One region of the Enterococcus sp. UD-01 genome, then DNA from elsewhere that is predicted to be linked to it. Evidence: predicted binding sites of a transcription regulator. Region 1 holds the regulator's gene; the other holds the start of a gene.
The links. The regulator HrcA, encoded in region 1, represses chaperone genes, less so after heat shock. The targets are predictions, from matches to a motif close to TTAGCACTCNNNNNNNNNGAGTGCTAA.
Positions count from the first base shown of each region.

Region 1 (16,457 bases):
GATTTTGCAGATTCAATGTTATCTATCGGCCGCGGTGTCAACGCTGCGTTACAGCTTTCTCGAATTGGTGGGGGAGTCGGAGTGAACTTAAGTAATTTGCGAGCTGCTGGAGATCCGATCAAGGAAATCATCAATGCATCGTCTGGTGTTTTACCTGTAATGAAAATTTTAGAGGATTCATTTAGCTACAGTAATCAGCTAGGGCAGCGCAATGGCGCTGGTGTGGTCTACTTAAATGTCTTTCATCCCGATATTTTAGCCTTTTTAGCTACAAAAAAGGAAAATGCTGATGAAAAAATTCGAGTAAAAACCTTATCATTAGGCTTAGTAGTTCCGGATAAATACTACGAATTAATTAAAACCAACCAGCCAATGTATTTATTCAGCCCTTATTCCGTTGAAAGGGAATACGGTCAACCATTTTCTTATATTGACGTCACCAAAGAATATGACAACTTAGTGGCAAATCCTAATATTACTAAAACAAAAATCAACGCCCGCGAATTAGAGCAAGAAATATCCCGATTACAGCAAGAATCTGGTTATCCTTATATTTTAAACATTGATACAGCGAATCGAACCAATCCGGTTAACGGTAAAATTATCATGAGTAATTTATGCTCTGAAATCCTACAGCCTCAAGAGCCGTCTACGTTAAATGAAGATTTATCCTATGACCGAACAGGAACAGACATCAGCTGCAATCTTGGCTCAAGCAATATTGTAAATATGATGAAGTCAGCTGATTTTGGTAAATCCGTAGAATTAGCTATTCGAGCATTGACGACTGTCACAGATTTAAGCTCTGTCAAGGAAGTTCCAACTATTCAAAAAGGGAACGATCTATATCATACTATTGGTTTAGGTGCGATGGGTCTGCATACTGCATTGGCACTGGAACAGATTGAATACGGCTTGCCAGAATCCTTAGAATTTGTTGAAGCGTATTTTTTAGCAGTCAATTATTATTCATTAAAAGCAAGCAATCAAATTGCACGGGAAAAAGAAGCAGTATTTCACGATTTTGCGAAATCTACTTATGCGGACGGCACTTATTTTGATTCTTATTTGGAAAGTGAATTTGTGTTTCACAGTGATAAAGTAAAACAACTCTTCCGTCATGTGAAATTACCTACAATCAATGATTGGCAAAGCTTGAAAGAAGACATTCAAAAAACGGGCTTATATCACCGCAACCGCTTAGCAGTAGCGCCAAACGGCTCAATTTCTTATGTGAATGAAACGAGTGCTTCTTTGCATCCGATTACTCAGCTGATTGAAAATCGTCAAGAGAAAAAAGTGGGTTCTATTTTCTATCCGGCACCTTACTTGTCGAACGAAACAATTGATTTTTACAAAACAGCGTATGACTATGATCAACGAAAAATTATTGATGTCTATGCAACAGCGCAAAAGCATATTGATCAAGGGATGAGCTTAACACTCTTTATGCGTTCAAAGCTACCGGCAGGTCTTTATGAATGGAAGCAACCTGATCAGCCTAAGCTAACAACCAGAGATTTAAATCGTTTGCGCAACTATGCTTGGAAGCAAGGCATTAAATCACTTTACTACGTGAGAACCTATACCGAAGACGATGAATTCAGCAGTGTCAATACGTGCGAAGCATGCATGATTTAATGGAGGGAAAAAGATGAGCTATCTACATTATAAAGCAATTAACTGGAATGAAATCGAAGACGAGCTAGATCATGCTACTTGGGAAAGAGCGACTTCTTTATTTTGGCTGGATACACGAATTCCTGTGTCCAATGATTTAACCGACTGGCAGGCATTGACAGCGAAAGAACAAGAAGTATTAAATAAAAATGCCGCAGCGCTGGCCACCTTAACGACATTTCAATCATTGAACGGGTATAAGGTAATCAAAAATAGTCCGCATACCCAACAAGAATCGGCGATTTACAACAATATTCAATTTATCGAAACAGTTCATACCAAAACCTATAATGCCTTATTAATGGCCTTTAATTCATCTGAAAAGGTAGAGGAGCTGCTGCAGTGGGCAGATGAAGAGACTCAGCTGCAAAAACGACTAGACTTAATTCATGATTTATATGCTGAAGAATCTATTTTGAAAAAACGCCTGGCTAACCTGTGCTTGGAAGGAATTTTAATGTATAGCGGCTTGTATTTGTTCCTGCATTATTGGACTGAAAAACGTTTTACGAATGTTGCGGAAATGATCAAATTAGTCGTGATGAATGAATCTCTCCATTGCCAATATTTGGCCAATAAGCTGCGAATTTCTTTACAAAAGCTGGATGAAAAAGAGCAAGAGACGTTTAAAGAATGGGCGTATACAACAATTAATTATTTTGTTATCAATGAATTAGATTTGATTGATATGCTTTATGCTGAATCGGAGTATGGAAACGAAGCAGAAATTTTAGTCCAGCAGGCTGCGAATAAAGTCTTGACAAATCTTGGTTTTGAACCTTTGTTTGCAGGTGTAGAGTCAGAATTGGCGACTATCCAAAATCTGTTGAGTAAGCTTACAACGCATGATTTGGAACCGCGTAAAAGCTTAGCTAACCAAGTTGAAACTGATCAAATGTCTGATGAGGACTACGATTTTTAAAAAGGAGAAGATAATATGCAGCACCGTGTAATGAACTGGAATAAAATAGAAGATGAGCTTGATGATTACGTTTGGGATAAAGCAACCTCCCAATTTTGGCTGGATACGCGTGTACCGATTTCCAATGATTTAGCTGACTGGCGCAAGCTGTCGCCGGTTGAGCAGGAAGTCATCAAAAAAGTCGTTGGCGGCTTGGCTTTATTGGATACCTTACAGTCCGAAGAAGGTGTCAACGCTATGCGGGATCACGTAAGAACCAGAAAAGAAACAGCGATTTTGAATGACTTTTTGTTTATGGAATCTATTCATGCCAAAAGCTATGGCACAATCTTAATTTCACTGAATACAATGAAGGAAATTAACGAAGTGTATGATTGGATGAATAATGATCCTAGAATGCAATACAAAGCGAAGCGCATTAATGATATCTATCAGTCAGGCTCACCGCTGCAAATTAAAATTGCCAGCATCTTTTTAGAAGGTATCTTATATTATAGTAATTTCTTTACGCCGCTGTGGTATCGCGGTTCCAATCAGTTAGCAAATTTAGCTGAGCTGATTAAATTAATTATTCGCGATGAATCGGTTCATGGCACGTACCTTGGCTATAAATTCCGGTTAACGTTTAACGAATTATCAGAAGTTGAGCAAAACGAATTAACCACTTGGATGTACGAATTACTGGATGACTTAATGGAAAATGAGCTGGCATATACAGAAGAAGTCTATAGTCCAATTGGATTAGCCGAAGATGTGAAAACTTTTGTCCGCTATAATGCCAACAAAGCTTTGCAAAACATGGGCTTTTCCCTATACTATGAAAATGCCAATGTAGATGATGTGAATCCGATTGTGATGAACGGCATTTCAATCGAAACCTCAAATCATGATTTCTTTTCACAAGTTGGTGCCGGTTATCTAATGGGCGATGCCGAAGCCATGGTTGACGACGACTACGATTTTTAAAAACGAAAGGTTTTCCTTCCCAAAAAAGAGGTGAGTCGAAAGTCGTTGAGGTTCGAGCAATCGGAGTAAAAGATGAACAAGATGCTTTTTATATTGAACGGATTTTATGAAACTGCTGAAGAACCTGACTTTTGTCCACCGTTTGTTAGTAGGAAGAGGACAAGACAAAACTGTTTTTTTAGTTTTGTCTTGTCCTCTTTAAGTAGTTTGAAAACTAATCAAACATTTTCTTAGCAGCACGTGCTAAGGTTGGTAAATCCTTGTCGTAGCGGGGTGTTTTTACTAAACGCGACATTGGGATGCCGGCAAAGTGAAAAGCAGCAATCTCACCGGAACGAACAGCACTTTGTTCGGTAAAAATCATTTGATAAGGCTGTTCTACAAATTCGCCAGTGAAGGCTAAATTTGTGGAATGCTGTGGGATCACTTTTGGTCGATCAGTTTTAGCCCGATTATTGAATAAAGCGGAAGCATACGGCATATAAACCGGTATGTTATTAATGACACTGTCATAGATTTCCGTTTCCTTTTCTCGAATATTGCCTGGGCCCGGATCGACTTTTGAAAGCTGTCCGATTAATTCCTCCAGCATTTCTTTCCCAGTCATTTTAATGTATTGTTTGTCAACAAATTCACCGCGACGTCTAGGATAAAGGAAGTAGCCCCAGATTACTGTTTCATTTGGCTTTTGCGAAGTGAAATGTGGTTGGTGGTGCACCACGATGGACATATTGACATCCTTTTGTCCTAAAGGCGTAATTGGCATTGTTGAAATAAAGGAATTCAACGCATTACCGGGAACCTGTGTCGTGATTCGAGTAATTTCATTTAACAGTAAATGATCCTTTGTTGTTAACGTAAAGCTGACCCATTCACTGGCATCACGATCGGCAAAGAATTTATCTGGATTGCCCAAATTATAAAAGCGTTCAGTTGCTTTTTTCCATAAACCGGAAGCAGCACCGTAATCCATATTTTCAGGAGCCGGTGTATGATAGTCGCCTAAAGTAGCGGAGTCAGTAATCGATCCGTTAGTAAAAATAACAGCAGTATCTTCATCAACTACCACGTGTTCTTCTTCTTGAGTAAGCGTATTGGTCATTTTTAAGCCAGTTACAGTAATTTCATCCTGCATCGCTGTTTCTTTAAATTCCCAATCTGTAACACGGCGATTTAAGACAATCTTACAGCCTTGCTCTTTTAGATAATTAATTAGCGGCAACATAATACTTTCATATTGATTGTAACGTGTCCGATTGACTCCGACTAAATGTTCAATTTGCGTAAATTCATAGATCATTTGATGCATGTAGCGGCGTAGCTCTTGCGCGGAACTGCGTGTCCGAAAAGCAAAGGTCGTTTCCCACATAAACCAGAAATTCGTTTCAAAGAAGTGCGGATCGTCTTTAAAATAATCAGCGATTGTCACATTGTCCAGCTTTTCTTCTTCAGAGTCCGGCATTGCAATTAGTTTCGTTAAAAGCAGACGGTCTTTATTGTTAAAGCCCAGTTTGCCGCCATCAATAATGCCTTTGCCGCCTTCCATTAAACGTGCTTTGTCAAAGGTACGGTGTTTTGCATCAAAGTCACGGGTATCCTCTTCAGCAGTCATACCCGGCTCAGTTGCAGAAGGAATTCGGCTTAACAAATCCATCAGGTCGACGTAAGTTCGGTAATTTAGCATCCGGCCGCCGCGGGCAATATAGCCCTTTTGGTTTTCTAAGGGATGATTTTTGTTCCAGTATTCATCAGTGACGGTGTCTGTAGGTGCTCCATCGTTGGAACCATGATCATCTAAGGAATAAAAGGTAATTTGCTCTCCCTGCCATTTGCCTTCTTGAATCAAGTAAACTGCGGCGGCCATGTTGGCGATGCCGGCACCGATCATAATTGCTTTCTTTTTTCTCATGATAATCCCTCCAATTATTTGGCTGTATATGTGTTGGTGTAGTGACTCATTTAAATTGATTCGTATTCGTCATAGAGATGACTGTCATCTTCAAGTAAGCCAGTTTTTTTGCCAAGATACACAGCTCCTAGTACGACAAGACCTAAACCAATACCAAATTTCATCATTTTTTTGCTCATGAAAATCCATCCTTTCAATTTTTTTAAAACGAACTTTATACTTAAAGGATAGTTTCTTTTTCAAGGAATGCCAAATAAAAAGGTGAAGGGAAAAGGGAAAGTTGGACAAATTGAATGGAGTGTCTAATTTTTAGAAGGAGTCAAAAAGCTACTATAGATAAATAGCAGAAATTTCAAGAATGTGTAACTTTAGCATTTTTTTATAGCTTTATTTGTCAAATACGTTTAGTATGCTTATAGAAGCTTAATTTTTTACATTGAATGCTATATTCATATAGTTGAACCAGACCCTAAAACAGCCGTTTATTTGGAGGAAAGCTAATCCATGAAAAAAAGTAATACAGCTTTTGATAACAAGGTGTCCGCTTATATTCATATTCCCTTTTGCGAACATATTTGTTATTATTGCGATTTTAATAAAGTCTTTTTAGAAGGACAGCCGGTAGACGAATACATTCAAGCGTTACTAACGGAAATTCGTCTGACTAAAGAGCAATATCCTAGTAAGGATACAGAAACAATTTACATCGGTGGCGGAACACCGACCTCGCTGTCGGCTAAGCAGCTGGCAGTGTTGCTAAAAGGCGTGCGCGAGCTATTGCCTTTTGATGATACACATGAGTTTACAGTAGAAGCCAATCCGGGTGATTTAACGCAGGAAAAGCTGCGGGTAATGAAAGAGTTTGGTGTGAATCGCCTTTCGATGGGAGTTCAAACTTTCGATGATCGTTTACTGAAAAAAATTGGACGCAAGCATACGGCTGCTGATGTTTACGATACGATGAAATTTTTGGAAAAAGAACAGTTTTCCAACGTTAGTATAGATCTTATTTATGCCTTACCGGGGCAAACCTTAGCGGATTTTCGTGATACGCTTAAACGAGCAATTGAGCTTGATTTGCCGCATTATTCGCTATATTCTCTGATTCTTGAAAATAAAACCCTATTTATGAATCTGGTTCGACAAGGACGTCTTGAGCTGTCGGATCAAGAAATTGAAGCGCAAATGTTTGAAGAAACCATCACCGCGATGGAAAAAGCAGGACGGCATCAATATGAAGTCAGTAATTTTTCTTTAAAAGGAATGGAAAGCCAGCACAATCTTGTCTATTGGGACAATGCTCATTATTATGGATTTGGTGCGGGGGCAAGCGGCTATTTAGGTCACACTCGTTATCGCAATCACGGACCGATCCAGCATTACTTGAACCCCTTGCGTAAAGGGCAGCTGCCAACGTTAGAAACGGAAAGCCTGACCTTAAACAACCAAATTGAAGAAGAAATGTTTTTAGGTTTAAGAAAAAAAGCAGGCGTTTCTAAAGCAAAATTTGCTGCAAAGTTTGGTCGTCCGCTAACGGAAGTTTATCAAGAAACAATTCCGGATTTAATTCAAAAAGGTCTGCTGATTGAAAATGAAGAGACCTTCCAATTGTCAGAAAAAGGCCTGTTTGTCGGCAACGATGTTTTTGAAGCTTTTTTATTGGACAAGGAATAAAATAGTATGTGTAATGACCTGAAAGGCGGCAAAAATTGCTTTTTTTCAGGTTTTTCTATTTAGTTAGCACTCTGGATAGGAGAGTGCTAAAAAAGAAGTTTTTCTCTTGACATTAATGGAGGGAGTTGGTATATTTATAATTGTATTAGCACTTGAACGTTATGAGTGCTAATGGAGGGTGGTAATTATGTTAACTGAAAGACAAAAGAATATTTTGCGTCTTATCATCCAAGAATATACAAATACGGGTACGCCTGTAGGCTCTAAGAAGCTGATGGAAGACGGTATTAAGTCGAGCTCAGCCACAATTCGAAACGATATGAAAACATTGGAAGAATATGGTCTTTTGTTAAAAACCCATTCTTCATCCGGCAGAATACCTTCGATGAGCGGATACCGCTATTATGTGGATCATTTGCTCAGTCCGGCGGAGATTGGTCAGGAAGAGCTAGAGCTGATTCGGCAATCGTTCGGCAAAGAATTTCATGAGATTAATGATATCATTGAACAGTCGGCCGAAATTCTATCAGATTTGACCAGCTACACAGCTTTTTCGCTAGGACCGGAAGTGAAAGAACGCAAGTTGACTGGTTTTCGGATTGTTCCTTTAAATGAACGTCAAATCATTGCTATTATTGTAACCGATAAAGGCAATGTAGAAAGTCAGGTGTTTGCTGTTCCGGCTTCGGTATCCAGTCAGGATTTAGAAAAAATGACACAGATCATTAACGACAAGCTGGTAGGTCAGCCGTTATTGACGGTCTATCATCGACTAAGAACAGAAATTCCGATGATTTTGCATCGTTACTTCCAAACCCCTGACGGTATGATGAAACTATTCGATGCAATGCTGGGACATGCCTTTGAGGAAAAGGTCTTTGTCAGCGGACGGATGAATGTCTTGGATTTTGGTATGAAGCAGGATCTTGATCAAGTAAAATCGGTTTACTCCTTTATGCAGAATACAGATGCACTGACCCACTTGTTAAGTGTAGGCGATCAAACAGATACACCGATCGCTATACGGATTGGAACGGAAATAGGAAATGACTTATTGGAAAACATGAGTATGATTACAGCAACCTATGAAGTAACTGGACATGGAAAAGGAACCATTGCACTTTTAGGACCGACCAGTATGCCTTATTCAAAGATCTTCGGTCTGGTTGACGTGTTCCGCCATGAATTAGCTTCTAAACTTGGCGCTTACTATCGCTTTTTAGATGAATAAGCAAGAAGTTACTATATAAAACTACAAATCTACGGAACCGAGAAGGGAAGTTGCAAGAGTGACCAAAAAAGAAGAAACAAATGAAGAGCTTACGGATCAGCAAGTGGAAGAGGTTGATGCTGTTGAGCCTTCAGATGTTCCAGAAGAAGCTGAAGTAACAGAAGAACAGCGCTTAGAAACAGAACTTTCTGAAATGGAAGACAAATTCTTAAGAGCACGCGCAGAAATCGCCAACATGAACAATCGTTTCAAAAACGAACGGGAATTACTAGTGCGCTATCGCTCACAAGATTTAGGCAAGAAGCTGCTGCCTTCGATTGATAATTTAGAACGAGCAATGGCCATTGAAGTAGAAGGAGAACAAGGTGCCAGCCTGAAAAAAGGCGTAGCGATGGTTCTTGAAAGCATTCAAGGCGCTTTGAAAGAAGAAGGGATTGAAGAAATTCCTGCGAAAGGTGAAGTCTTTGACCCGAATTTACATCAAGCGGTTCAAACGATTCCGGCAAGTGACGAAACACCTGCGGATACTATCGTAGAAGTTTTACAAAAAGGCTACAAACTGCACGATCGCGTTTTACGCGCAAGTATGGTTGTTGTTGCACAATAAGCAGCAAAACAAAAACTTGCATTCTAATAGAAAAAGCAAAAATTAAAAAGAAGATAGGAGATCATGAACTATGAGTAAAATTATCGGTATTGACTTAGGAACAACAAACTCAGCTGTCGCAGTTTTAGAAGGCGGCGAAGCAAAAATTATTGCAAACCCAGAAGGAAATCGTACGACTCCTTCCGTAGTTTCTTTCAAAAATGGTGAAATTCAAGTTGGGGAAGTAGCAAAACGTCAAGCAGTAACGAACCCGCACACTATTTCATCTATTAAACGTCATATGGGCGAAACGGGCTACAAAGTAGATGTCGACGGTAAATCTTATACACCACAAGAAATTTCTGCAATGATTTTACAATATTTAAAAGGCTTTGCGGAAGATTATTTAGGTGAAAAAGTAGACAAAGCAGTCATCACTGTTCCTGCTTACTTTAACGATGCACAACGTCAAGCAACAAAAGATGCTGGTAAAATTGCCGGTTTAGAAGTAGAACGGATTGTCAACGAACCAACAGCAGCAGCGTTGGCGTATGGTTTAGACAAAACAGATAAAGACGAAAAAGTTTTAGTTTTTGACCTTGGTGGCGGTACTTTTGACGTATCCATCCTTGAACTTGGCGATGGGGTCTTTGATGTATTATCAACTGCAGGCGATAATGAGCTGGGCGGGGACGATTTTGACAACAAGATCATCGATTACATGGTAGCAGCATTCAAAAAAGAAAACGGCGTAGATTTATCTCAAGATAAAATGGCTGTGCAACGCTTGAAAGATGCGGCTGAAAAAGCGAAAAAAGATTTATCAGGTGTAACATCAACACAAATCAGCTTACCATTCATCACTGCTGGCGATGCTGGTCCATTGCACTTGGAAATGAACCTAACACGTGCGAAATTTGATGAATTAACAAGCGATTTAGTTGAACGGACTAAAACTCCTGTACGTCAAGCCTTAAAAGATGCAGGCTTAACTCCTTCTGAAATTGATGAAGTTATTTTAGTTGGTGGTTCAACACGTATTCCTGCAGTTGTGGAAGCTGTGCGTAAAGAAACCAACAAAGAACCAAACAAATCAGTGAACCCGGATGAAGTAGTGGCAATGGGTGCTGCGATCCAAGGCGGTGTTATCACTGGTGATGTGAAAGACGTTGTTTTACTGGACGTAACTCCATTATCATTGGGAATTGAAACAATGGGCGGCGTATTTACTAAATTGATCGACCGCAATACAACTATTCCAACAAGTAAATCACAAGTCTTCTCAACAGCAGCAGATAATCAGCCAGCTGTAGACATTCACGTACTACAAGGTGAACGTCCAATGGCAGCGGACAATAAAACATTAGGTCGCTTCCAATTAACAGATATTCCAGCTGCTCCGCGTGGTGTGCCACAAATTGAAGTAAGCTTTGATATCGACAAAAACGGGATTGTTAATGTTCGTGCGAAAGATTTAGGTACACAAAAAGAACAAACGATCACAATCAAATCTTCATCAGGCTTATCAGACGACGAAATTGAACGTATGGTGAAAGATGCTGAAGCAAATGCTGAAGCAGATAAAGCTCGCAAAGAAGAAGTAGATTTACGTAATGACGTGGATGCTTTATTATTCACAGTTGACAAAACTTTGAAAGAATTAGAAGGCAAAGTTGATGCAGATGAAGTGAAAAAAGCAGAAGATGCTCGCGACGAATTAAAAGCGGCTGTTGAAGCAAACGATATCGAACAAATGAAAGCTAAACGTGATGCATTAAACGAAATCGTTCAAAACTTAACAGTGAAACTTTATGAACAAGCAGCGCAACAACAAGCACAAGAAAATCCGGAAGCTGCACAAGGCGGAGCAGATGACGTTGTAGATGCTGACTTTGAAGAAGTAGAAGGCGACGATAAATAATCATCGCTCATAAGTAGCCGATAAAATAGTCAAAACAAAAGAAATGAATCTGTTTCACCGATTGTTCGGCTATAGGAGGAGGGTGTGGCATAAAAGTATTTTTACTTTTGTTCCACACCTTTTGCCTATCTATAGTCATCGCAGCAGGTTACGCCAAATTTAGAGAAGCTATTTTGCTTTTACATAATTTGTGGTATGATTACAACGATGTTTTGATGTGAATCAGTTATGTTGGTTCTTGGATAAAGGAATAGATAGTTGGAGGGGAACGAATGGCTAAAAGAGATTATTATGAAGTGCTAGGTTTGTCTAAAGGTGCTTCAGATGATGAAATAAAAAAAGCGTACCGCAAGCTTTCAAAGCAATATCACCCGGACATTAATAAAGAAGAAGGCGCCGAGGAAAAATTTAAAGAAGTTTCTGAAGCTTATGAAGTCTTAAGTGATCCACAGAAGAAAGCGGCTTATGATCAATACGGTCATGCAGGAACGGACCCTAATTACGGCGGCGGAGCTGGTGGCTTTGGTGGTTTTGGCGGCGGCTTTAGTAGCGGCGGCTTCGGCGGGTTCGAAGATATCTTTGATTCCTTCTTTGGCGGCGGCGGACGTAGTGTTGATCCAACTGCACCAAGACAAGGGGCCGATCTTCAATATACAATTAAGCTTAAATTTGAAGAAGCGATTTTTGGCGTAGAAAAAGAGATTAAATATAATCGTGAAGACAATTGTGCTACCTGCGGCGGCAGCGGTGCAAAACCAGGTACACATCCTGAAACTTGTCACAAATGCCACGGCTCAGGAACGATTAATGTGGAACGTCAAACGCCGCTTGGCCGCGTTATGAGTCGTCAAACCTGTGATGTTTGTCATGGAACCGGAAAAGAAATTAAAGATCCATGTCCAACTTGTCATGGAACCGGTCATGAGAAAAAAGCGCATAAAGTAAAAGTAAATGTGCCGGCTGGTGTAGAAGACGGACAACAAATGCGTTTGGCAAACCAAGGTGAAGCTGGTACAAACGGCGGACCTTATGGCGATTTGTATGTGGTGTTCAATGTAGAAGAAAGTGATATTTTTGACCGCGAAGGCTCAGAAATTTACTATGATCTGCCATTAAGCTTTGTGCAAGCGGCATTGGGAGACGAAGTGAAGGTGCCAACCGTGCATGGCGATGTAAAATTAAAAATCCCGGCAGGTACTCAAACAGAAACCAATTTCCGTTTACGCGGCAAAGGTGCGCCACGTTTACGCGGCGGTTCAACAGGAGATCAGCATGTCAAAGTGAAGATCATTACGCCGAAAAACTTAAATGAAGAGCAAAAAGAAGCATTGCGGGCCTTTGCAAAAGCAGGCGGTCAAACAGTAGATGAACAACAAGAAGAAGGCTTTTTCGATAAAATGAAAGATGCCTTTGGTGGTAAAAAGAAAAAATAAGCAACATAGTCTATCTTAGACAAGGAAAAAATTTAGGAAAGAGACAATAGCGAATGCTGTCGTTTCTTTCCTTTTTTATTTTTGGTAAAGAGCAGCCAGCTCCATAATTCTTCGGCTTAACTCTTTACGAACATGTGCAGGAGCCAGACACTCACAGTTATTACCAAAGCCTAAGAGCAGATTATAACCATATTCATCCTCCATAAAAGACAATTCGACTAAAAGAAACGCTGGATCAGAATGCTCTATAAAAGTCAGCTTGCCAAATTTATCAATCAGCTGATCCTTAAGACGGCGTTTAAGCTTTAATCGAATTTTGGTAAAGTCCCCTTGAACCCACGGCGTACTTCCCAAAGGAGACGGTGTGAATGGGCGAGGTGTAAACGCCTCGTCCAATAGGGTTAAGTTGGTTATTCGGGACAGCTTGAATGTCCGGAATTCCTGCTTTTCTGTACAATAGGCTTGCAAGTACCAGCTGATCTCTTTTAACACTAAGCGATAAGGCTCAACCTTGCGCTGACTCAAAATCCCTTGATTATTTTCGTAATGAAAGGCTAATAATTTGGAACGATCCAGTCCAATTTTTATTAATTCTAAAAAGGGTTGAACAGTCGTATTACTGGTCCATGGCGTTAAATCGATGGCAATCTGGTTAGTTTTCAACTCGATTTCCTCTAGATAATGAGCGGGCACTAAGGTTTTTACCTTTTCTAAAATCTGATTCAACTGAATGGGTGAAACATTCGTGGCTAAGCTTTCCAGTGCAATTAGTAAGGACGTGATATCTGCTGCCGTGAAAAATTGCTTGTCAATTTTGTAATTGTCCATAATTTGTATACCGCCATTGACGCCGGGCGTTGTAGAAATTGGCACCCCAGCCTCACTTAGTGAAATGACGTCTCGGTAAATCGTTCTGACGGAAACCTCCAGCATTTCCGCTAGCTTGGTTGCGCTAATTTGCTTTTTATCCAGTAAAATCATAATCATAGTCAATAGTCGTTCTGTTTTCAATATTATGCCTACTTTCTTAGAGAGCTTGTCCTTTTATTATAACGAAAAACTTGGACTTTGCGCAGAGATCTTGTCAAAAGCTGTTCTTTATCGTCATTTTTGATATAATAAGTGTCGTTACTTAACTTGCAGGAAAGGGGCTTTGCAGTGAAACCGTCTTTTTTTAAAACCGTTCATCCGTTTGTAGCCGCCTGCTATTATTTATTAATGCTTTTACTTACCATGAGTACGGACAATCCTGTGCTTCTTTCCAGTATTTTTTTCGGCTGCCTTAGCTTACGTCTATTTTATTTAGCGGGCAAAAGTAAACGTTCAATTATTTATCCGCTGATCTTTATGCTGGTGATCGGGCTTACAAATCCCTTGTTTATCCATCGGGGCGCAACGGTTTTGTTTTTTTTAGGACGGCAACCGATCACTGCCGAAGCAGCAGTATATGGCCTGTTTATGGGGATGAAGATAGCTTCCGTCATCTATCTTTTTCAAAATATGCAAAGTGCGGTTGGGATGGAAAAATTCTTTTACTTATTTGGCAAACGACTGCCTAAATTGACCGTCATTTTAGCGTTGATTTTTCGATTTATTCCGTTATTTCGGTATTATTTCACAGAATTAAATCAGGTTCAGCAAACCTTTCAGCAAACGCGTAAGCTGCGGCTGCGAGAAAAAGCTACTTACGGCTTGGATCTGTTTGGTCATTTATTTACTTGGCTGTTGGAAAGCTCAATGGATACGGCAGATGCCATGAAGGCTCGCGGTTATACGACACAGCGCAGTAGTCGACTGGTCTTTAAGTGGCATTTTTACGATACACTGGTCATTCTGCTGTTAGGCGGCAGCGGTCTTTTTTATTTGTCTGTATTTTTGCCTGAAGGAGCCGCTTATACTTTTTATCCTTATTTAGAAGCGGTAGGACCATTTATCCAGCAGCAGGCATTTTATTATCTCTTTTTTTTCATTTTCGCTTGTTTACCGACATTTAATAAACTAAGGGAGGGAATTACGTGGCTTATCTTGCAGTTGAGAATTTAAGCTTTCGTTATGCGGGAGCAACACAACCTGCATTAAAGCAAGTTTCCTTTTCAGTTGAAAAAGGCGCTTTTTATTTAATCTGCGGGGCTTCCGGCAGCGGCAAGTCAACCTTGTTAAAGCTGTTAAAACCACAGTTAGCACCGACCGGCGAGCTGCGAGGTACCCTCACGTTGGCAGGAGCACCACTCAGTGACTTTCCCGCAGACAGCATTGGCTATGTGATGCAGCATCCGGAAAGTCAGTTAATCACGACGACTGTTTGGCAGGAATTAGCCTTTGGCTTGGAAAATATCCGCGTTCCTGCTGCGGAAATCAAACGTAGAATTGCTGAAATGGTCAGTTTTTTAGGGATTGATGATTTATTGGAGCATCCGACGGCAAAGCTGTCTGGGGGCCAAAAGCAATTAGTAAATTTAGCCGCTGTTTTGGTGATGCGTCCGACCATTTTATTGTTGGACGAGCCGGTTACACAATTAGATCCTTTGGCAGCACAAAGCTTTATGAATCTGTTGGTTCGGTTAAACCGCGAATTGGGGATGACGATTTTAATGGTTGAGCATCAGTTAGAATCGCTTTTTCCTGTGGCTGACCGTGTGTTGCTATTGGAAAAAGGTCAATTGCTTTATGCGGAAACACCTGCTCAGCTTGTAAAAGAAGTGAGGCAAAATGGGGTGGGACTGCAGCGTTTTATTTTAAGTCTGCCGAGTGCAGCCCAGATTTTCCTTGGATTGGATGATAAAGAGGATTGTCCTTTAACCGTTATGGAAGGGCAGCGCTTTTTGCAGCGGCATTTTGCTAAAGAAACATTGGAGCGACCAGCTGCTCGAGCAGAACAGCTGATTTCCAAGGAACAGATTCGCTTACAATTGAAAAATTGCTGGTTTCGTTATGAGAAGTCTGGCATGGATGTTTTAGCTGGAGTAGATTTAACCTTAAAAGCGGGGGAAATTTTTACTTTAGTTGGTGGAAATGGAACTGGGAAAACAACGTTGTTAAAGGTCATTGCCGGAATCTTGACCTGTTATCGTGGTAAGATACAGGTTTCTGGTGAAGTGTTGAAAAAGAAGCAGGCAGCTGTCGGTTATTTGCCGCAAGCGTCACAGCTGGTTTTTATTAAAGAAACTGTCGCGCAAGAATATTTGTCTTATCTAACCAATCAGGGCTGGGATCAGGCTCAAAGTCAACAGCGAATCGAAGCAGTCGCTGAATTATTGGACATAGAAGCCTGTTTAGCGCAGCATCCCTTTGATTTAAGCGGTGGTGAAGGACAGCGTGCAGCCATCGGCAAGCTTTTATTAACCGATCCGGAAATTCTTTTACTGGATGAACCGACAAAAGGTTTGGATAATTTTGCCAAGCCAGAGCTGACTGCACTTTTAAAACAATTGGCTCGAACCGGCAAAACGATTTTAACCGTCACGCATGATTTGGATTTTGCCGCTGAATTAGCGGATCGTTGCGGCTTGTTTTTTAATAACACAATCTTAGCAGAAGCCGAGCCAAAACGCTTCTTCAGTGAGCACACCTTTTATACGACCACAGCCAGCCGCATTTCCAGAGGTGTGTTTAATGAATTAGTGTCAACGCGTCAAGTGATTGAACATTGTAAGGAAGCGGTGAAAGCTAATGAGAGGAAAAGTTGATGGCAAAATAATGCTGATGCTAGGCGTACTAGTGCTGTTTTTTTTAAGCTGGCTATTGTTTAACAGAAATCAATACCAAGCAGTTTCATTAGGCTTGGCAACTGCCGCCTGTCTGCCCTTTTATTACCGCTACGAGAAAAAGCAGCTAAATATCAAGGAGCTGGTGCTGATTGCGGTTTTAACAACGACCGCAGTATCGGGACGAGTCGTTTTTTATCTGATTCCGGCCGTTACGCCTATGACTGCGCTGATTATTCTGACCGGTATTTGTATGGGCGCGGAGGTCGGTTTTCTGGTGGGCTCACTATCCGCTGTGACGTCCAATATTTTATTTGGGCAAGGTCCTTGGACACCGTTTCAGATGTTTTCTTGGGGCGTCATTGGCTTGCTTGCCGGACTTCCATTCGTTCGTCATCAGCTACAAAAGCATTATTGGCTGTTGAGTGCCT
Region 1 covers NZ_JBIYEU010000007.1:9,212-25,668, reverse strand. Annotated here, with positions in the region: gene nrdE (class 1b ribonucleoside-diphosphate reductase subunit alpha) at 1-1,641, shown strand, start outside; gene ABH902_RS07800 (ribonucleotide-diphosphate reductase subunit beta) at 1,655-2,602, shown strand; gene nrdF (class 1b ribonucleoside-diphosphate reductase subunit beta) at 2,618-3,568, shown strand; gene ABH902_RS07790 (oleate hydratase) at 3,783-5,477, opposite strand; gene ABH902_RS07785 (methanol dehydrogenase) at 5,528-5,656, opposite strand; gene hemW (radical SAM family heme chaperone HemW) at 5,982-7,151, shown strand; gene hrcA (heat-inducible transcriptional repressor HrcA) at 7,339-8,382, shown strand; gene grpE (nucleotide exchange factor GrpE) at 8,441-8,989, shown strand; gene dnaK (molecular chaperone DnaK) at 9,060-10,889, shown strand; gene dnaJ (molecular chaperone DnaJ) at 11,162-12,322, shown strand; gene ABH902_RS07755 (helix-turn-helix transcriptional regulator) at 12,398-13,333, opposite strand; gene ABH902_RS07750 (energy-coupling factor transporter transmembrane component T) at 13,481-14,365, shown strand; gene ABH902_RS07745 (ABC transporter ATP-binding protein) at 14,338-16,008, shown strand; gene ABH902_RS07740 (ECF transporter S component) at 15,992-16,457, shown strand, end outside.

Region 2 (16,457 bases), on a different contig from region 1:
ACCAGTCGATCCAATTAGGCGCTCCCATCGGCACAAACATTTGATGGATATGATCAATGAACATTAAAATAATACCGATTATTTTTAAATCAAATGTAGATAAGCCCTTTGACTTTGTCATTGTTAAATTATGCATACTTTTCTACTCCTCACTTTAATCATTCATCTTATTATAGAAAAATGAAGGTGAGTTGGCCTTAGAAACAGCTTGCAGAAATCTATCAATTTTGTCATGTGCTTGTTGCTCCGTTACTTTTTGGTTATTGGCACGCACAGCTGACATTTATTTTGATTGATTAAGTCGACAGCATACCGTTCGATCAATGGACGTTCAGAATCAATAACATAACCGGCTCGAATCAACACATCGTTCATTTTGGCAAAGGTTTCCTTCATTGCTTCTGCTGTATGAACTATGGTAAATACCGCATATTTCCCAGCTGGCAGGATCGCTTGCTTGATTTCTGAGTAGTCGTCAAATGAATCTACAACTAACGCTACATCATACCGGCACTGCTCTGGCGCGGTTTGGCGCGGATCATCCTGCGGGATACCTAAAACAACGGCTTCTTTGTCAAGTAATTGTCGGTTCTTCAGCCATTGTTTAAATTCCTCCATCAGTTGCTTGTTCGCCTCACCATATGAACCTGTGCGGCGTTTGTAAATAATTTTTTGTTCTGGAAAATTTATACTATTCATCTTTTCTCCTTTGCTTTTTATTCGTCCACCGGTGGTTGTCTTTATGGTATAGCGATATAAAATGAATTGCAATCAAACATTTAAAATCGAACATTTTTTTTAAATAAAAAAGCACTTCCCATGACTTCACAGGAAATACTTTTTGATTTTTTCTTATTGATGGACGCTAAAGCGTTGGTTAGGATGGGCTTGATTTTGAATTTCATCCACCATGGCAATTGCATAGTCGCCATAGCTGATATAGCTCTTACCTTCTGCATCAAGTGCTAGTTCTTCCCCAGCGGCAACGTAGCTGCCTGTTACTGGACCTTCAGCATCGAAATCTGCTGCTGGGCTAAGGTAAGTCCAATGAATGTTTTTAGCATTTTCAAGTAAGGTCAACCCTTTACCCATCGCTGTTGCCAGTGGTTTAAAGCCGTCTGGAAAATCAGGCGTTTCACTTAAACGAACAGTATGTTCTGGGTTCACATACAAGCTGCCTGCTCCACCTACAACTAGTAAGCGTGTGTTTTGATTGGTCAAAATATCAATTAAATGCTGCGTTGAGCCAGTAAATTCACTGACATCGCCCCAAAAACCTAGCGCGCTGACTAATACGTCGAAATCTTTGATATCTTCTGTTGTTAATTGATACACATCTTTTTCAATTACAGGAGTGCCGTCCGTGATGTTTTCTTTGTTGCGGACAATTGCCGTAACCTCTAAGCCTCTTTTTTTGGCTTCCTTCAAAATGGCTGAACCTGCTTTACCGTTTGCTCCTAAGATTGCTACTTTCATGTTTATCTTCCTTTCTTTAATGAAACTTTTTTTGTTACATTTAAATATAAAAAGAGAAGAGACATTAGGTCTCCGGCTGCTTTATTTGCTGAATAACATCAGCTAAAGCGATCTCTTTTAATTCCGCTTCCATACTTTGCTGAACTTTTGCATATTGTTTTTCCAAGGCCGCCTGAATATTTGCACCTACAATACAATGCGGATTAGGATTTTGATGAATGTTAAAGATATCATGATCCAATTCGACTGCTGTATAAATTTCATAAAGAGAAATATCCTCTGGGCGTTTCAATAAATAAGTTTGTGTTGCCCCGCGACTTGTGTGGATGAAGCCAGCTTTTTTTAGCTTACTCATCAAGCGTCTAACAACGACTGGATTCGTATTTACACTGGCAGCAATTAATTCAGAATTTACACGTTCAGGCGGACCGATTTCGATCAGACTGAGAATGTGAATGGCAACACTTAGCTTCGTTGACATGGCCATGTCGATCACTCCAATTATTTAGTAACAATTTAAGTTACATTTATATCTTACTGCTCCTTTTAAAAAAAGTCAACCTTTAACTTTCGATTATTTTTCATTTCATGGTACACTTCAACTAACAATGACATACCTTAGGAGACTGCTATGAAAAGTAAATTAGATGTTTTATTAACTGATACCAAAACTACGATTACCTTCCATAACAATCAAGGAACTATCACCATTTTAAACAGTGATGATCCAGATCTGGAAAAAGCCCATGCTGCTGTCTATCTTTTCATAAAAGAACGTACGGTGGTTGGGATTGGCAAAACCTTTTTAAAGGATCGTATTCAAAAAGAGTCCTTTGATAAAGTCATGCTGATTACGCCGCCTTGGGAAGTGGAAGTAGATTATTTGGAACAGCTGCTGGCAGCTGAAGCAAATGAAAACATACAGGAAGCAGCAGATCAAGCCAAGATTCCTGCCAACTATGAAAAAGCTATTTCCGAGTACAAAGACCAGATAGTCTTTGTTTTAGCCGGCTTTGGTTATTCATTTAAACCAAAGGAAAAAAACATCAAAGAAAAAGCCAAGCCTGCAAAAGCCCGCCACAAATGGACCAAAGAAGTTAGCCAAATTGAATTTTTCATTGATACACGTGAAAGTAAAGCCACTGTTTTATGGATCAAACGGAATGAAATGCTGCTGAAAGCCGGCGCTACTATGATGGCACAGCCGCCGTTAAACAAAGATGGTTCACTTGGCTTCGCAGCAAAAATGGGGCAACGCATCAGAGAAGATCATCAAGCTCAAATAAAAGACTTTGTTACAACAGAAGATATTTTATTGAAAAGCGTGAATGAAGTGGGTCTATTTTTATATTTTGGCGGGACAAACACCTGGCTGGAATTAGTTGACGCCTCAGGTAAAACGCTTGATGAATGGACTATTGTTACCTAAATACTTAAAACAGGAGAAAATTTTTCTCTTGTTTTTTTGCGCTTGACTGTGTACCAGCTACACGGCTTATACTAAAACAAACGAACAGATGAGGTGCAAGTATGAACCATTTATCCACAGGAGAACTCGCTCAATTATTTAATCTTTCCAAATACACGATTCGTTATTACATCGATAAAGGATTGTTAACACCTAAACAAAATCCGGCAAACGGCTATTATTTTTTTAACGAAGCGGATGTCTACAAACTGTATCAGATCGTTGTTTTTCGGAATATTGGTTATTCTATTAAAGAAATCAAAGCCAGTCTGTCTGCGCCCAATAACATAGCTACTTTAAAAAATGCAGAAACAGCTCTGCAGGAACAAATCGATGAATTAACAGCTATTAAAGAGACCGTGGGCAACATTCTTTCTGCACAGAAAAAGTATCGGCTTGATGAATTTGTCTTTTTCGAAAGAGGAGAACGCTGCTTTCAACAGCTACCTGCTGCCTTTATAAAACAGGAGTCTCCGGATCTTTTGACAATGGTGAAAAACGATGTTGTACAACCTGACGAACTTTTTTATGTCCAGTCAGATCAAGTGCCTGTTCCTTGCTTTAGAAGCGATCCGTCAAACGCGGACTTTATTTTTCCAGCTGGTACTTATGCTTGTAAAAGTTTTGCAGTGAAGGATGAAGCAGATGTAACTACGGCAACTGAACAATTTTTAGCAGATCCGCTTTTTTTTCAACGCGACAGTTCAAAACTACAGCTCTTGCTTTATGAGAATATTTTATGTGCTTTAGCTTACAACGATATTACCGTTTATACCTTGGAGGTTCATCTATGAACATAACGATTAAAGCTGCTTCTGACTATACTGGTCATGATATCGAGGAGAAGGTGACCGCACTTATTTATGAAAGCTTTAAAAGCAAATTTACGACGTGCTTGTTTTCGGATCAGGAAGCACACCGCATCGCTTCCACGCTTAGCCAGTTTCTTTGTTTAACAAAAGCAGACCAGATTTTTCTTGCTGATACACCACGTGGGATTGGAGGCTGCTTCTATTTAGCCAAGAAGAACGACACCTATTACTATTTAAAGCATTTACTGAAACATAATTATTCAATAGTCGACAGAATCAAAGTGACTTTTTTGCTCTCACTCCTCTCACATCCTGTGAAGGAAACCGAACTGTATATTGATTTTATTTCTGTCTTGCCAAAATTCAGGAGCAAAGGCATAGGTCAGCAGTTAATCGCACATTGCAAAGCACTGGCACGTAAGCACCAACGACCTTTAACACTTTACGTCGCCCAGAATAATCAGCGGGCACTGGCTTTTTACCAAAGGGAACACTTTATAAAGAAAAAGCAACGAACTAGTTTGCTGACACAGCAACTTATTAAAAATAAACATTGGTACTATATGGAATGGAGCGATCGAGATGAAAATTGTAACGACTGAAACTTTTGCGCAAACCCAAATTACTGAAACGAAAGGTGCCCTTTTTAGCGAACAGGTAATTTCCATCAACATTGTAAAGGACGCGATTAGCGGCATTAAAGGGCTATTTGGCGGCAAATCAACTACTTATTCAAAAGAATACGAAGAAGCCCGTAAAAAAGCCCTCAATGACCTTATTGAACAAGCGGAACAGCGCCAAGCAAATGCTTTAGTCGCTTTAAATATAAATTACAATCAAATGATTAATTCTGATATTATGCTGATTATTGTAACAGCCAGTGCAACTGCCGTTACCATTGCTCAAAATAACTAAACAAGCCTGTTAAAAAGAAAGTTCAACATAAAATTGTTTTGTTGCAAAAGAAACAAAAAATAATTATACTAAATAAAAAGCGAAGGAGAACGTGAATGGACAAAAGACAGCAATTAATGAGTGAGTTAATGGATTTATCCAATGAAATTATTTGGCTTAACAAACCAGAACTGGAATCAGCTTTAGCAGGTTATACCTTGAATGAGGTTGAAGTGATTGAACATATCGCTCTGATTCCAGAAGTAAATGTCACTAAGCTTGCAGCAGCCAGTTATATGACACGTGGTGCTATCAGCAAATTAACGAAAAAGCTGGTAGCTAAGGAGCTGATTGAAAGCTATCAGCATGAACATAATAAAAAAGAAATCTATTTCCGCTTAACGCCTGCCGGTGAAAAAATCAATGCGATTCATCAGCAGCTACATCACTCTTTTTTAGAGCGCGACCAGGAGGTTTTTCAGCAAATGACAAAAGAAGAATTCGACACTATTTTTCGGTTTATCGGACGTTACCGTCAGCATTTAAAAAGGCTGCTTAAGGAAAAACGCTAAAAAATTGATCTGTGGAAAATCTTCTTTTTTTGTTGACAAAGAAACAATAAAGCTGTACACTCATTTTGTTTCCAAGGAAACTAAAATTCGAAAAAAGAGGTTTTTTATGTCATATTCATCAAATAAACATGCATTAATATTCGGCTTTATTTCTGTTTTTTTAACTGGTTTAGGTTTAACTATTGTTAGTCCAGTGTTGCCATTTTTAGTAGCTACTTATGTAAAACACCCTAATCAACAGGCAACAGCTGTTACGTTATTAATGTCCGTCTATGCATTTGCCGTTTTTTTAGCCGCTCCTGTTTTAGGTGCTTTGAGTGATCACTACGGACGACGTCCTGTATTAATCGGTAGCTTAGCTGGCTCTGCTTTAGGGTATTTTATTTTAGGACTGGGTGGTACGCTGTGGGTTTTGTTTTTAGGACGTATAATCGAAGGCGTAACCGGCGGCGAGATTTCAGCTCTTTTTGCTTATTTTTCTGATCGTACTCCTGTAAAAGAACGCACGAAATACTTTGGCTGGATCAGCGCTTTAGTAGGTGCAGGCACCGCGCTTGGCCCTTTGCTTGGCGGATTGCTGGCTACTTTCGGAGACAGTGTTCCGTTATACGTTGCCGCTGTTATTTCCCTTTTAAATGCGGTGTACGGCTATTTATTTATGCCGGAAAGCTTAAAAAAAAGGCAGCGGTCATCTGTACTTGCCCTAAAAAAACTTAACCCTTTCGTACAATTAACAAGTGTCTTCTCTTTTCATTCAGTTAAACGATTATTAGTTGCCGGCTTTTTACTTTGGTTGCCTAACGGTTCTCTCCAAGCCATTTTCTCCCAATTTTCAATAGATACCTTCGCATGGCAGCCGCTACTGATCGGTTTCACCTTTTCAATCATTGGCCTGCTAGATATTTTCTCACAAGTGTTGATTATGCCGCGGTTGCTTGTAAAGCTGTCTGATCAGCAGATTATGCTTCTAGGCATGAGTAGCGAGTTAATCGGCTATGCCTTGATTGCTTTATCTTCGGTTACTGTTGTTGCTCCAGTTTTTATTTTCGGGATTGTATTTTTCGGGATAGGAGATGCTGTTTTCGGTCCTGCCTTTAATGGTCTGCTTTCGAAATCTGTGAATGATAGTGAGCAAGGACTTATTCAAGGCAGCGCCCAGAGTATTCAAGCCTTATCCAGAGTAATTGGTCCGATCATTGGCGGGCAACTGTATATCCTTGTCAGTCATTCGTTTCCAGCCTTGATGGGTATTTTCTTCATTGGTACCGCCATTCTTCTATTAAAAAACAGACAAGATGAAAAGAGTTAAGCTCTTTTTCATCTTGTCTGTTTTACATCTTTAGCTTCTTAAGCCGCGACCTTTGTTGATTAAATACCAACAAATAGCATAAAGAACAACCATAAATAAAATTAAAATAGTCATAGAAACTGCGATAGGAACATCGGTAGTGCCTAAAAAGCCAAAACGAAAGCCGGAAATCATATAAACAATCGGATTGATTTTTGAAACAGCCTGCCAAAAGGGCGGTAGCATGGAAATCGCGTAAAAGACGCCGCCAAGATACGTCAACGGCTGTAGGACAAACGTTGGCACAATTGACACATCGTCATAGGATTGCGCGAAAATACCGTTTAATAAGCCGGCTAATGAAAATAAAATAGCGGTCATCAATAAGGTGACAACAACAATCAGCCAAGAGTAAACATGCAGCGGCACAAAAAACAACGAAATCATGGTAACTAATGCACCAACCAAGACGCTACGACCAACTCCACCGATCACAAAGCCCCAGATAATTACGTGGGTTGGAACCGGCGCAATTAATAATTCTTCAATATTTTTCTGAAACTTTTGTGAGAAAAAGGAAGAGGATACATTAGAATAAGAGCTGGTAATCGCAGACATCATGATCAAGCCGGGCACGATAAATTCCATATAAGAAAACCCACCCATGTCACCGATTCGCCCGCCGATCATTTTTCCGAAAATAACAAAATACAAAGAGGTTGTAATCACTGGCGGTACCAGTGTTTGAACCCAAATCCGCAAATAACGGTTTGTTTCTTTGACTGCTAAGCTTTTTAACGCTGTAAGATAAAGATTAGACATTTTTTTCCTCCACTTGATGATCTTCTTCTGTAATTTTTAAAAACAGCTCTTCTAAACGATTAGACTTATTGCGCATGGAAAGAACCTTAATCCCCTGTTCTGTAAGCTGCCTAAAAATTCCATTAATTCCTTGATTACGTTCAACTTCTACAGCCAGCGTCAACTCATCTTCCAGCAGATTTTTATACCCGATAATTTCAGGTGCTTTTTCGTAAGGCGCTAAATCAAAAAGAAAGGTTTCAAACTGCAGCTTTGCCAAAAGTGATTTCATACTGGTATTTTCAATCAGTTCACCCGATTGAATAATGCCAATATTACGGCACAGCATTTCTGCTTCTTCTAAATAATGTGTCGTCAAAATAATCGTTGTGCCGCTTTCATTCAATTCTCTTAGGAACTCCCACATTTCACGTCTTAATTCAATATCCACACCAGCAGTTGGTTCATCCAAAATAAGCAAACGCGGCTCATGCATTAGAGCTCGAGCAATCATCAAACGACGTTTCATACCGCCGGAAAGCATCCGGGCACGTTCGTTACGTTTCTCCCATAAATTAGATTGCTTTAGGTACTTTTCACTCCGTTTAAGCGCTTCTTTACGGGAAACACCATAATAACCAGCCTGATTCACCACGATTTGCTGGACAGTTTCAAACGGATTAAAATTAAATTCTTGCGGAACTAAGCCAATTTGCTGTTTCGCCCGAACTAAATCCGTATCTAAATCATAGCCAAAAACCTTTACTTTACCTGATGTCTTGTTAACCAGTGATGTAATAATTCCAATGGTCGTGGATTTACCGGCGCCGTTTGGTCCCAGCAATGCATAAAAGTCGCCTTCTTCTACGGTTAAATCAATCCCGCGCAGGGCTTGGACGCCAGTCGAATAGACTTTTTTCAATTCTTTTAGTTCTAATGCATAGGTCATTTAATCACTATCTCCTTATCAATGAGTTGATCATTTGGTTCTTGGAAGCTTTCTGTCATTGGACTTTTTGCAAGCAACAAGGTCATTGACGACATAAATTCTTCAACAAAGTCGGCTCTTAAGGTATAGTGATGCCATTGACTGCGCTTATTTACCGAAACGATGCCTGCTTTTTCCAACACTTTCATATGATGAGAAAGCGTCGGCTGTGTAAAATCAAAATGCTCTAATACCTCACAAGCACATAAGGTACCGCCTGACAAAAGATCAATAATCTGCAGTCTTTTAGAATCAGCCATGGCTTTGAGTATCAATGACGTTTTTTCATAGTTCATTTTAAACAGTCCGCCTCCTTACATAGATATTTATCTATATTATAATATAGATAAATATCTATGTAGTGTCAAGCAATCATTTGTATTAATTGATTTAACAAGCATAGTAAATTTCTTTTTTGATTCTTTCGGTAATTCTTAGTATAATGCTGGATAGCAATTAAGTAGAGAGTGGAGAGTATAAAAATGACAAATAATTTTTGGGCAGAGCTGCCGAAGCCCTTTTTCATATTAGCACCAATGGAAGATGTGACGGATGTTGTGTTTCGACATGTGGTGAAAAAAGCCGGCGCACCGGATGTTTTTTTTACTGAATTTACCAACTCCGACAGCTATTGTCATCCAGATGGTAAAGAAAGCGTGCGTGGACGTTTAGTTTTTACTGAAGATGAACAGCCAATGGTCGCTCATATTTGGGGTGACAAGCCAGAATTTTTCCGAGAAATGAGCTTAGGCTTAGCTGAAATGGGCTTTAAAGGTATTGATTTAAATATGGGCTGTCCGGTTCCAAACGTTGCTGGACGTGGAAAAGGCAGCGGTTTAATTTTAAGACCGGAAGTAGCTGCGGAACTAATCGCCGCAGCAAAAGCCGGTAACCTGCCGGTAAGTGTTAAAACGCGAATTGGCTATAATGAAATTAGTGAGCTGGAAAGCTGGATCACTCATATACTTAAACAGGATATCGCTAACCTATCCATTCATTTACGCACAAGAGCTGAAATGAGTAAGGTTCCTGCACATTGGGATCTGATTCCGCAAATTGTTGCACTGCGCGATCAAATTGCCCCGCAAACGCTAATTACTATTAACGGCGACATTCCTGATCGTCAGACAGGTTTAGAGCTGGCAGAAAAATATGGCGTAGACGGCATTATGATCGGACGAGGTATCTTCAAAAATCCTTATGCTTTCGAAAAAGAACCAAGAGAACACTCACCGCAGGAATTACTAGGTCTGCTGCAGCTGCAGCTTGATTTACAGGATCAGTATGCGCCGTTAATTCCGCGCTCTATTGTCGGTCTCCATCGCTTTTTCAAAATATACGTAAAAGGCTTCCCCGGAGCAAGTGATCTGCGGGTAACCTTGATGAATACAAAATCAACAGATGAAGTGCGGCAGATTTTAACAGAATTTCAACAAAATCACTCACAGCGCTCCACAGAAGAATAAAAATCGAAAAGAGCGTAAAACAAAAAATGAAACACACTTTTGTTTTACGCTCTAAACACGTATAGACATAAACGGCGACTTCAGCAACAAGCAAAATCAAATTTTTCAACAGGTAAAGGTCTTTTAACTCAAATACTCGAACCTCATCAACTATTTTAACCGTTGCTTCAGAGTCTGATGCGCCGCCAACAGCCAAGGGTGCAGGACTTTAATTTCATGATTCAGCAAATAATCAATATAATAAGCCGCTGCCTGCTCCAAAGAAAAAGCTGACGCCTGCAATAAACCATCTAAATAAGGCGGCTTCCCCGCTTGATCCCATTTGATTTTATCTGCCACAAACACAACTAGATCCACAGCCGAATAATCCCCTTTTAGCGTTGTATGGCATTCAATCGCAGAGAGAATTTCCGAATCAGTAACGCCAAATTGCCGCAGCGCCATTTCCTTAGAAATTTTTTGATGAATAATCAACGGAAAATCCAACTCTTCTTTATATAAATCAAGCCCCATTTTTCTGGCAACAGAAATACGTTCTTCGTTTGGATAGATAGCCGATATATCATGTAAATAGCCCGCAATCTGTGCTTTATAAGGATCTTTTAAAAACTTCTTACCTAGCTCAAATGCATAGTTGCCCACATCCAAACAATGATCATAGGTCTTTAAACATTGATGCTGCGTGAGGAATTGTTTCACTGCTGCTTGGAGCTCTTCTTGTGTTTGCATGTCGGTCTGCTCCTTCATTTTGGTTTCTTTGTACTTATTAGTGTAACGCATTGATGCTTGAAAATTCATTTTACTTGCATTTTTAGCAAAAAAGTATTAATACAGAAGTGTAAAAGCAATAAATACTTTTTAGAAAGGATGATTCATTATGGCAAATGTTCCAAGTATGCGTGATATGTTTCCTGATTTTCATGATGTGTTTAGTCCGGCGTTTAACGATTTCTTTGGTTTTTCCAATGTGCCTAAAGTAGACATTAAGGAAAATGACAATAATTACGAACTGACAGCAGATATGCCCGGATGCGATAAGGAAGATACGATTGTTGAGTATTCAGACAACACCTTAACCATCTCCGCAAAGCATGAATCCCATTCTGAAGAAAAAGATGACACACAAAATTATTTGCGCAAAGAAAGAAGCCTGGTTTCTTACAACCGTTCCTTCTACCTACCAAATGTGGATGAAGACAAGATTACCGGCGAATTTAAAAATGGTGTATTAAAGCTAAACTTACCGAAAACAGAAAATCATTCAAAAACTGCGAAAAGAATTGAATTAAGCTAATTATATGGAAGGAGGCTGGGACAGAAGTGTTAAACTCCGAGAAATAAGAAGGAATTCACGAAAATTGTTTTTCAAATTTTTGTGAATTTCGGCTTATTTCCGAAGGAGTTGCTTCTGCTCCCGCCGTTTATTCGTACTTAGAGCGTGAGACAAAAGTAAATAACACTTTTGCTTCACGCTCGTTTTTTTAAGAATTCTGCTATTTATTGTAAATTTTCGGACCTTTTCTCATATTTTTACGATCATTTTTAGGTGCCGCCATTTGGCTGACTCTGCCGCCGGATTGTTTCTTTTTAATCAGCTCTAACATTTTTTCTTTAGTATTCATTTTCCCACCACCTCTGTCGGTATTATTATAATGGAACGGAGGCTTTTTCACAAATTCTTATTAAAGTAGTAAATTTATTTTATCTTTCTTACCATGGTAATATCCGTTTCCAGATAGCCCATTTTTTTATACAATCCATAAGCGGTTTGATTATGCGCAAACACATGCAATCCTAGCTCTGCCAGACCTTGCTCCGCTGCCCATTTTTCTATTTCAAGCAGTGCTTGTTTGCCAAAACCTTGGCCACGATACTTTTCTGCGATCATAAAATCGTAAATGAAGCCCTTTTGCGCCGTCACTTTCACCCAGATCAGTCCGATTGGCTCGCCGATTTCTGATGTATATATAGAAAAGACATAATTATCTTTTGTTTGTGGTCCTTCCGGCAGTAATTCATCAAAGCTATTTTGCGCCAGCTGTAACGCTTCTGCTTCTTCCCAGGTTCCTGCTTTAATTTTGTCTTGTGCGTATTCTGAAACGGCTGTTTTTAAATATTCATTAAACTCTTCTTGCTTCATTTTTGCAAGTTTCATCCTATCTTCTCCTTTATTCTTCCTTAATTAATTTTAATTGACTTCTCGCAAGTGCATACATTGTTGAACCAAAAAGTGCGCCGGTAACTACATAAATCGCTACGCTTATCCACGTCACGTGAATCGGTTCTTTTCCCAGAGCTGGAAAGACAAAATTCATCATTACAAACATGATAATCCCCCAATTAGCACCGGCCCAAACCGCCTTTCTTTTGAGCCCTTTAGCAGCAGCTTGATAGGAAGCTTCATCATAGAATTCCGAGTGGGCCAGTTGGTATTTTCTCATCTTGAATAAAATATAGTACGAATTTATCTGCTGCGCGAGAAACAGTAGGATCGTTCCCAACGTAAACTGCTGATGCATCGCATCCCAACCCAAACTAATCAACATAAATAAGCTGATTAGATACATCGTCAATAGATTAGCATTAGCCAACGTTTGATAAATTTTAGACTTTTGATATTCATCACGCTCATTGACATAGCCTACATATCGTTTTAATAAATAATTGTCTAAACTTTTCACTATTCTTCCCCCTCATTTATCCAAAATAAAGTGTTTAAATCGGTGCCCAATACTTTAGCTAAGCGAATACATAATTCAAGTGACGGATTGTATTTGTCGTTTTCGATCAAATTAATGGTTTGGCGGGCAACCTTAATTCTTCTCGCTAATTCCGCCTGTGATATCCCAGCTAATTTTCTGTATTTTCTGATATTGTTCATAGCACACCTCTCAAAACTGTCTTGTATATATGACAAAAATAGTTTAGCTTACGTTATTGCTTTTGTCAATTATAAATGACAAAAAAATCACCGGATGTAAAATGGTAGTTTACCATCCAGTGATTTCGTTGCATTTTAATTATTTACTTTTTCAAGTATTTTTTCTTTTGAAAGAAACCATAAAAGCTGCCGGCTAATAGAAACACCCCAAGGAAAATTGTGTACATAGTCGAACGAGCTTCTCCTGTGTTAGGCAAGCTGGTATGATATTGATGATTTGTTGCCGAAACTGATCCATTAGAATGAGTGTCGGTTGACTTCACAGGCTCCTCTGTTTTTTGATTTGAAGAAGGATCATTTGTATTATTCTTCGGCTCATCATTTGAGCTATCCTTGGGCTGGTCTTTCGGTTCTTCCGAATCACCTGGCGGAACAGGCTTATCATCTTCAATATTTTGGTCACCATCCGGATCTTTTGTCGGTTCAGAAACAATTACCGTTACTTTTACCGGTGTTGCTTCATTTCCTGCTGCATCTTTCGCTGTTAATTTCACTTCATAGCTTCCCGGTGTAGTTAAGTCCACTACTTGGTCGAAGTCACTTTCGATTGGCGAACCATCGTCCGTGGCCGCATGAACCCCTTTTAAGAAATCATCTGCTGTCACTGTGCTGTTCACTTCATAGCTGATTTTGTCGTCCGCTGTGATGACTGGCGCAGTTGTGTCCGGCGCTTGTGTTACTGTTACCGTTACTTTTACCGGTGTTGCTTCATTTCCTGCTGCATCTTTCGCTGTTAATGTCACTTCATAGTTTCCCGGTGTAGTTAAATCCACTACTTGGTCGAAGTCACTTTCGATTGGTGAGCCATCGTCCGTGGCCGCATGAACTCCTTTTAAGAAATCATCTGCTGTCACTGTGCTGTTCACTTCATAGCTGATTTTGTCGTCCGCTGTGATGACTGGCGGAACATCATCTTCGCTTCCGTCTACATAGACCGTGCCGCTCAAACGTAGTTCTAGTCCATTGAAATCTCCAATTACTTGGTCAAATGTATAGGATACTTCAGTGCCTGCTGGAATATTTGTCCAAGTAATTTGGTTAGTTGCTTCATCGTAAGTCCCGTTATCTGAAATTGAAACAGGTTTTAAAATGGAGCCGTCTGTACTGCGGGCAGGGTTTGTTAATACAATTTGCTCACCTGTTCTTTTGCCGATTACATGTATTTCCTGATCTGCTCCTAAAACAACACTCGTACTACTTTGAAATACACTAAAATCTAAAATCTTATTTTGATCTAAATATGCTTGTTCAAGCGTATCGGCTGCGCCTTTTAATGGACGAATATCTGATACCTTATTTCCTGTTAAACCGATATTTACCAACTGTGTCATATTTTTCAGGGCTTTAATGTCTGAGATTTGATTGCTTTCAAAGGCTAAATCTTTTATATTTACCAAATTTTGCACAGGAGTAATATCGGAGATTTGATTATAGCCTAATGCCAAATACTCCAAGTTCACTAAATCTTTTACCGGATCAATATTAGTTATTTTATTCATTGCTAGTGCTAATACATTTAAAGAAGTTAAAGCTTCCACAGGAGTGATATCGGTGATGTTACAAAAACTAGCATTAAGCTCTTTCAATGTTTTAATAGTCGCCACTGCTGAAATATCACTTAAGGAAGTATTCATCGCAACATTCAATCGTTCAAGCGGCAAGGATTCGATCCCAACAAGATCAGCTACTCCAGTCTGCGAGCAATCCAACTCTTTTAATTTTGTCATTGCCCGTAACGGTTCCAAGGAAGTGACTGGGTTATGGCTGATATTAAGTTTTTCTATTTGAACATTAGGTTGATTCATCGGTGTTAAATCAGTAAGATTGGCAGTCAAGTTTAATTCCTTCAAGTTAGGCAATTGAGCAAGTACTGTTAAACTGTTATCTGTTAGCGAGTCAGCATCTAAATCAATTTTATTTAGCTGCGGCATCTGTTCTAAAATAGTAAGATCACCTGATGCAACGTTTCCCCCACTTAATGATAATCTCACCTCTTGAATATTTGTCAAATATTGTAAGCCTTCTAGCGATTGAATGTCTCCCCATATAGGAGTCAGTTCGAAATAATGATCCTTGTTTGTCCCAGTCATCGCCAACGAATTCCCAAGCCAATTAGTCAAAACATCTTGTGTAATTTCTTCATCAATCGGAATATCCAATCCATTTGAGCTTGCCATATAAAGGGCTAAATTTGGATCTGGAAAAATTTTGGCAATTGTAGTCGGAAAAGTGACTGCCCGCGAAGCAGATGCAACTCTTGCCTTTTTCGGCACTTCAATTTCACTATTATCAGTGGTACTTAAACTCTGAGCAGTTACTGGCACTTCTTGTTCAACGGACAATGAATCAGTTGTTTGTTCTTGCACTTCTGTAGAATCCACAGTACTTTCACTGGTCGCTTCTGATTGAATCACTGAATTTGCTGTTTCCGACTGTTCGCCTGCTTGTTGCTCTTCTGTGGCATAAGCCAAATTAGGTGCAAGACCACTTAAAACAACGGTTGATATTAAACTTAACGTCAAAAATTTCTTCACAATACACAACTCCGCTCTTTTTATTCATATTGATTTTATTAGGTAGAGGTTAAAGGAAAGAACTACAAGGAGAAAATACGAGGAATTTACAAAATCGTTGACTTGCGTTAGATGGGTCTATCATTGAAGATTTAATACGTATAATCCACAATTAAACCGATATAAATCTTCAAAAAGATATAATTATTATATAATAAAAACATAATTAAATTAAAATGAAACATTTCCAACAACCTTTTAAAAGCTACCTTGATAATTATAAAATAACGATAAAATAATGTCAACACGGAAATAAAACAGGATGAAACAATTCATTTCAACGAAAATAGCGCATAAACATATAAATATATTATATTTAATAAGCAAACATTTTCACTAAAAAGAATATTTCCAAAACCAAAACATTAGAAATAATCACAAATAATTTGTTTTAATAACTTAATTTTTAATATTTTTATTTGAATAAAATTAAAAAACATATTGTATATTCTGCTGAACGTTTTAGCTTACTACTTTCTACCAATTATTAGGTTATATTAAAGAGCGTAAAACAAATAATCATGAGAGCTGTAGCCCTCATGACTGATTGTTTCATACTCATTAATTACGCCCCTTTGAAGTGACACTCGTATTTTGTTTCAGTGACTACTTTATCATTTTCGTTCGCTCCGGACTTTTCCACGTACCTACACCAAAGCCAAGAATCGTTTTTACTGCGGGAATAAAGGTCGTAACAATCGTTAGTGCATTCATCTGCCAGTACCACAGCATGTAAAAAGGTGCAAAGAAAAGATATTTCAATTTTTGCCCGTTATCATCCAACAGCAAAGCAGCAACTAGCTGTAGAAACCCAGCAAGCATTTCAAAAGTAACAAAGATAAATACCAAATCCATAACGTAAAGCACATGTTCATAGCTGTGCGTAAGCACAAAATGTCCGACCGAAATCAGAAACAACAGCATAGTAACAACATAAAAGAAGCTCCAAATAATACTTAGTGTTTGATCGACAAACATGACGACCTTACTTAAATTCTGAATAGGGTGGCTAAAAACCTTTTTGAAGTTAGTCAGCCAAACCTCCGTTCCGCCTTTTGCCCAACGTTTACGTTGGAGATAAAGCATTTTAAGCGAGCTAGGCACATTCATATAAAACATGATCTCAGGGGCAAACACAGCTTTCCAACCGTTAAATTGCTGATCCCAGCAGATACTGA
Region 2 covers NZ_JBIYEU010000021.1:16,437-32,893, reverse strand. Annotated here, with positions in the region: gene ABH902_RS14235 (TraX family protein) at 1-136, opposite strand, end outside; gene ABH902_RS14230 (GyrI-like domain-containing protein) at 250-699, opposite strand; gene ABH902_RS14225 (NAD(P)-dependent oxidoreductase) at 853-1,476, opposite strand; gene ABH902_RS14220 (Rrf2 family transcriptional regulator) at 1,541-1,963, opposite strand; gene ABH902_RS14215 (hypothetical protein) at 2,108-2,905, shown strand; gene ABH902_RS14210 (MerR family transcriptional regulator) at 3,007-3,738, shown strand; gene ABH902_RS14205 (GNAT family N-acetyltransferase) at 3,735-4,358, shown strand; gene ABH902_RS14200 (YbjQ family protein) at 4,339-4,671, shown strand; gene ABH902_RS14195 (MarR family winged helix-turn-helix transcriptional regulator) at 4,767-5,222, shown strand; gene ABH902_RS14190 (MFS transporter) at 5,329-6,531, shown strand; gene ABH902_RS14185 (ABC transporter permease) at 6,562-7,332, opposite strand; gene ABH902_RS14180 (ABC transporter ATP-binding protein) at 7,325-8,260, opposite strand; gene ABH902_RS14175 (ArsR/SmtB family transcription factor) at 8,257-8,595, opposite strand; gene ABH902_RS14170 (tRNA dihydrouridine synthase) at 8,782-9,765, shown strand; gene yqeK (bis(5'-nucleosyl)-tetraphosphatase (symmetrical) YqeK) at 9,916-10,494, opposite strand; gene ABH902_RS14160 (Hsp20/alpha crystallin family protein) at 10,643-11,059, shown strand; gene ABH902_RS14155 (hypothetical protein) at 11,259-11,387, opposite strand; gene ABH902_RS14150 (GNAT family N-acetyltransferase) at 11,462-11,920, opposite strand; gene ABH902_RS14145 (DUF3278 domain-containing protein) at 11,934-12,446, opposite strand; gene ABH902_RS14140 (helix-turn-helix transcriptional regulator) at 12,446-12,646, opposite strand; gene ABH902_RS14135 (LapB repeat-containing protein) at 12,790-15,240, opposite strand; gene ABH902_RS14130 (glycosyltransferase) at 15,886-16,457, opposite strand, start outside.
Region 2: the regulator HrcA is predicted to act here: its motif matches at 10,568-10,594, upstream of ABH902_RS14160 (Hsp20/alpha crystallin family protein).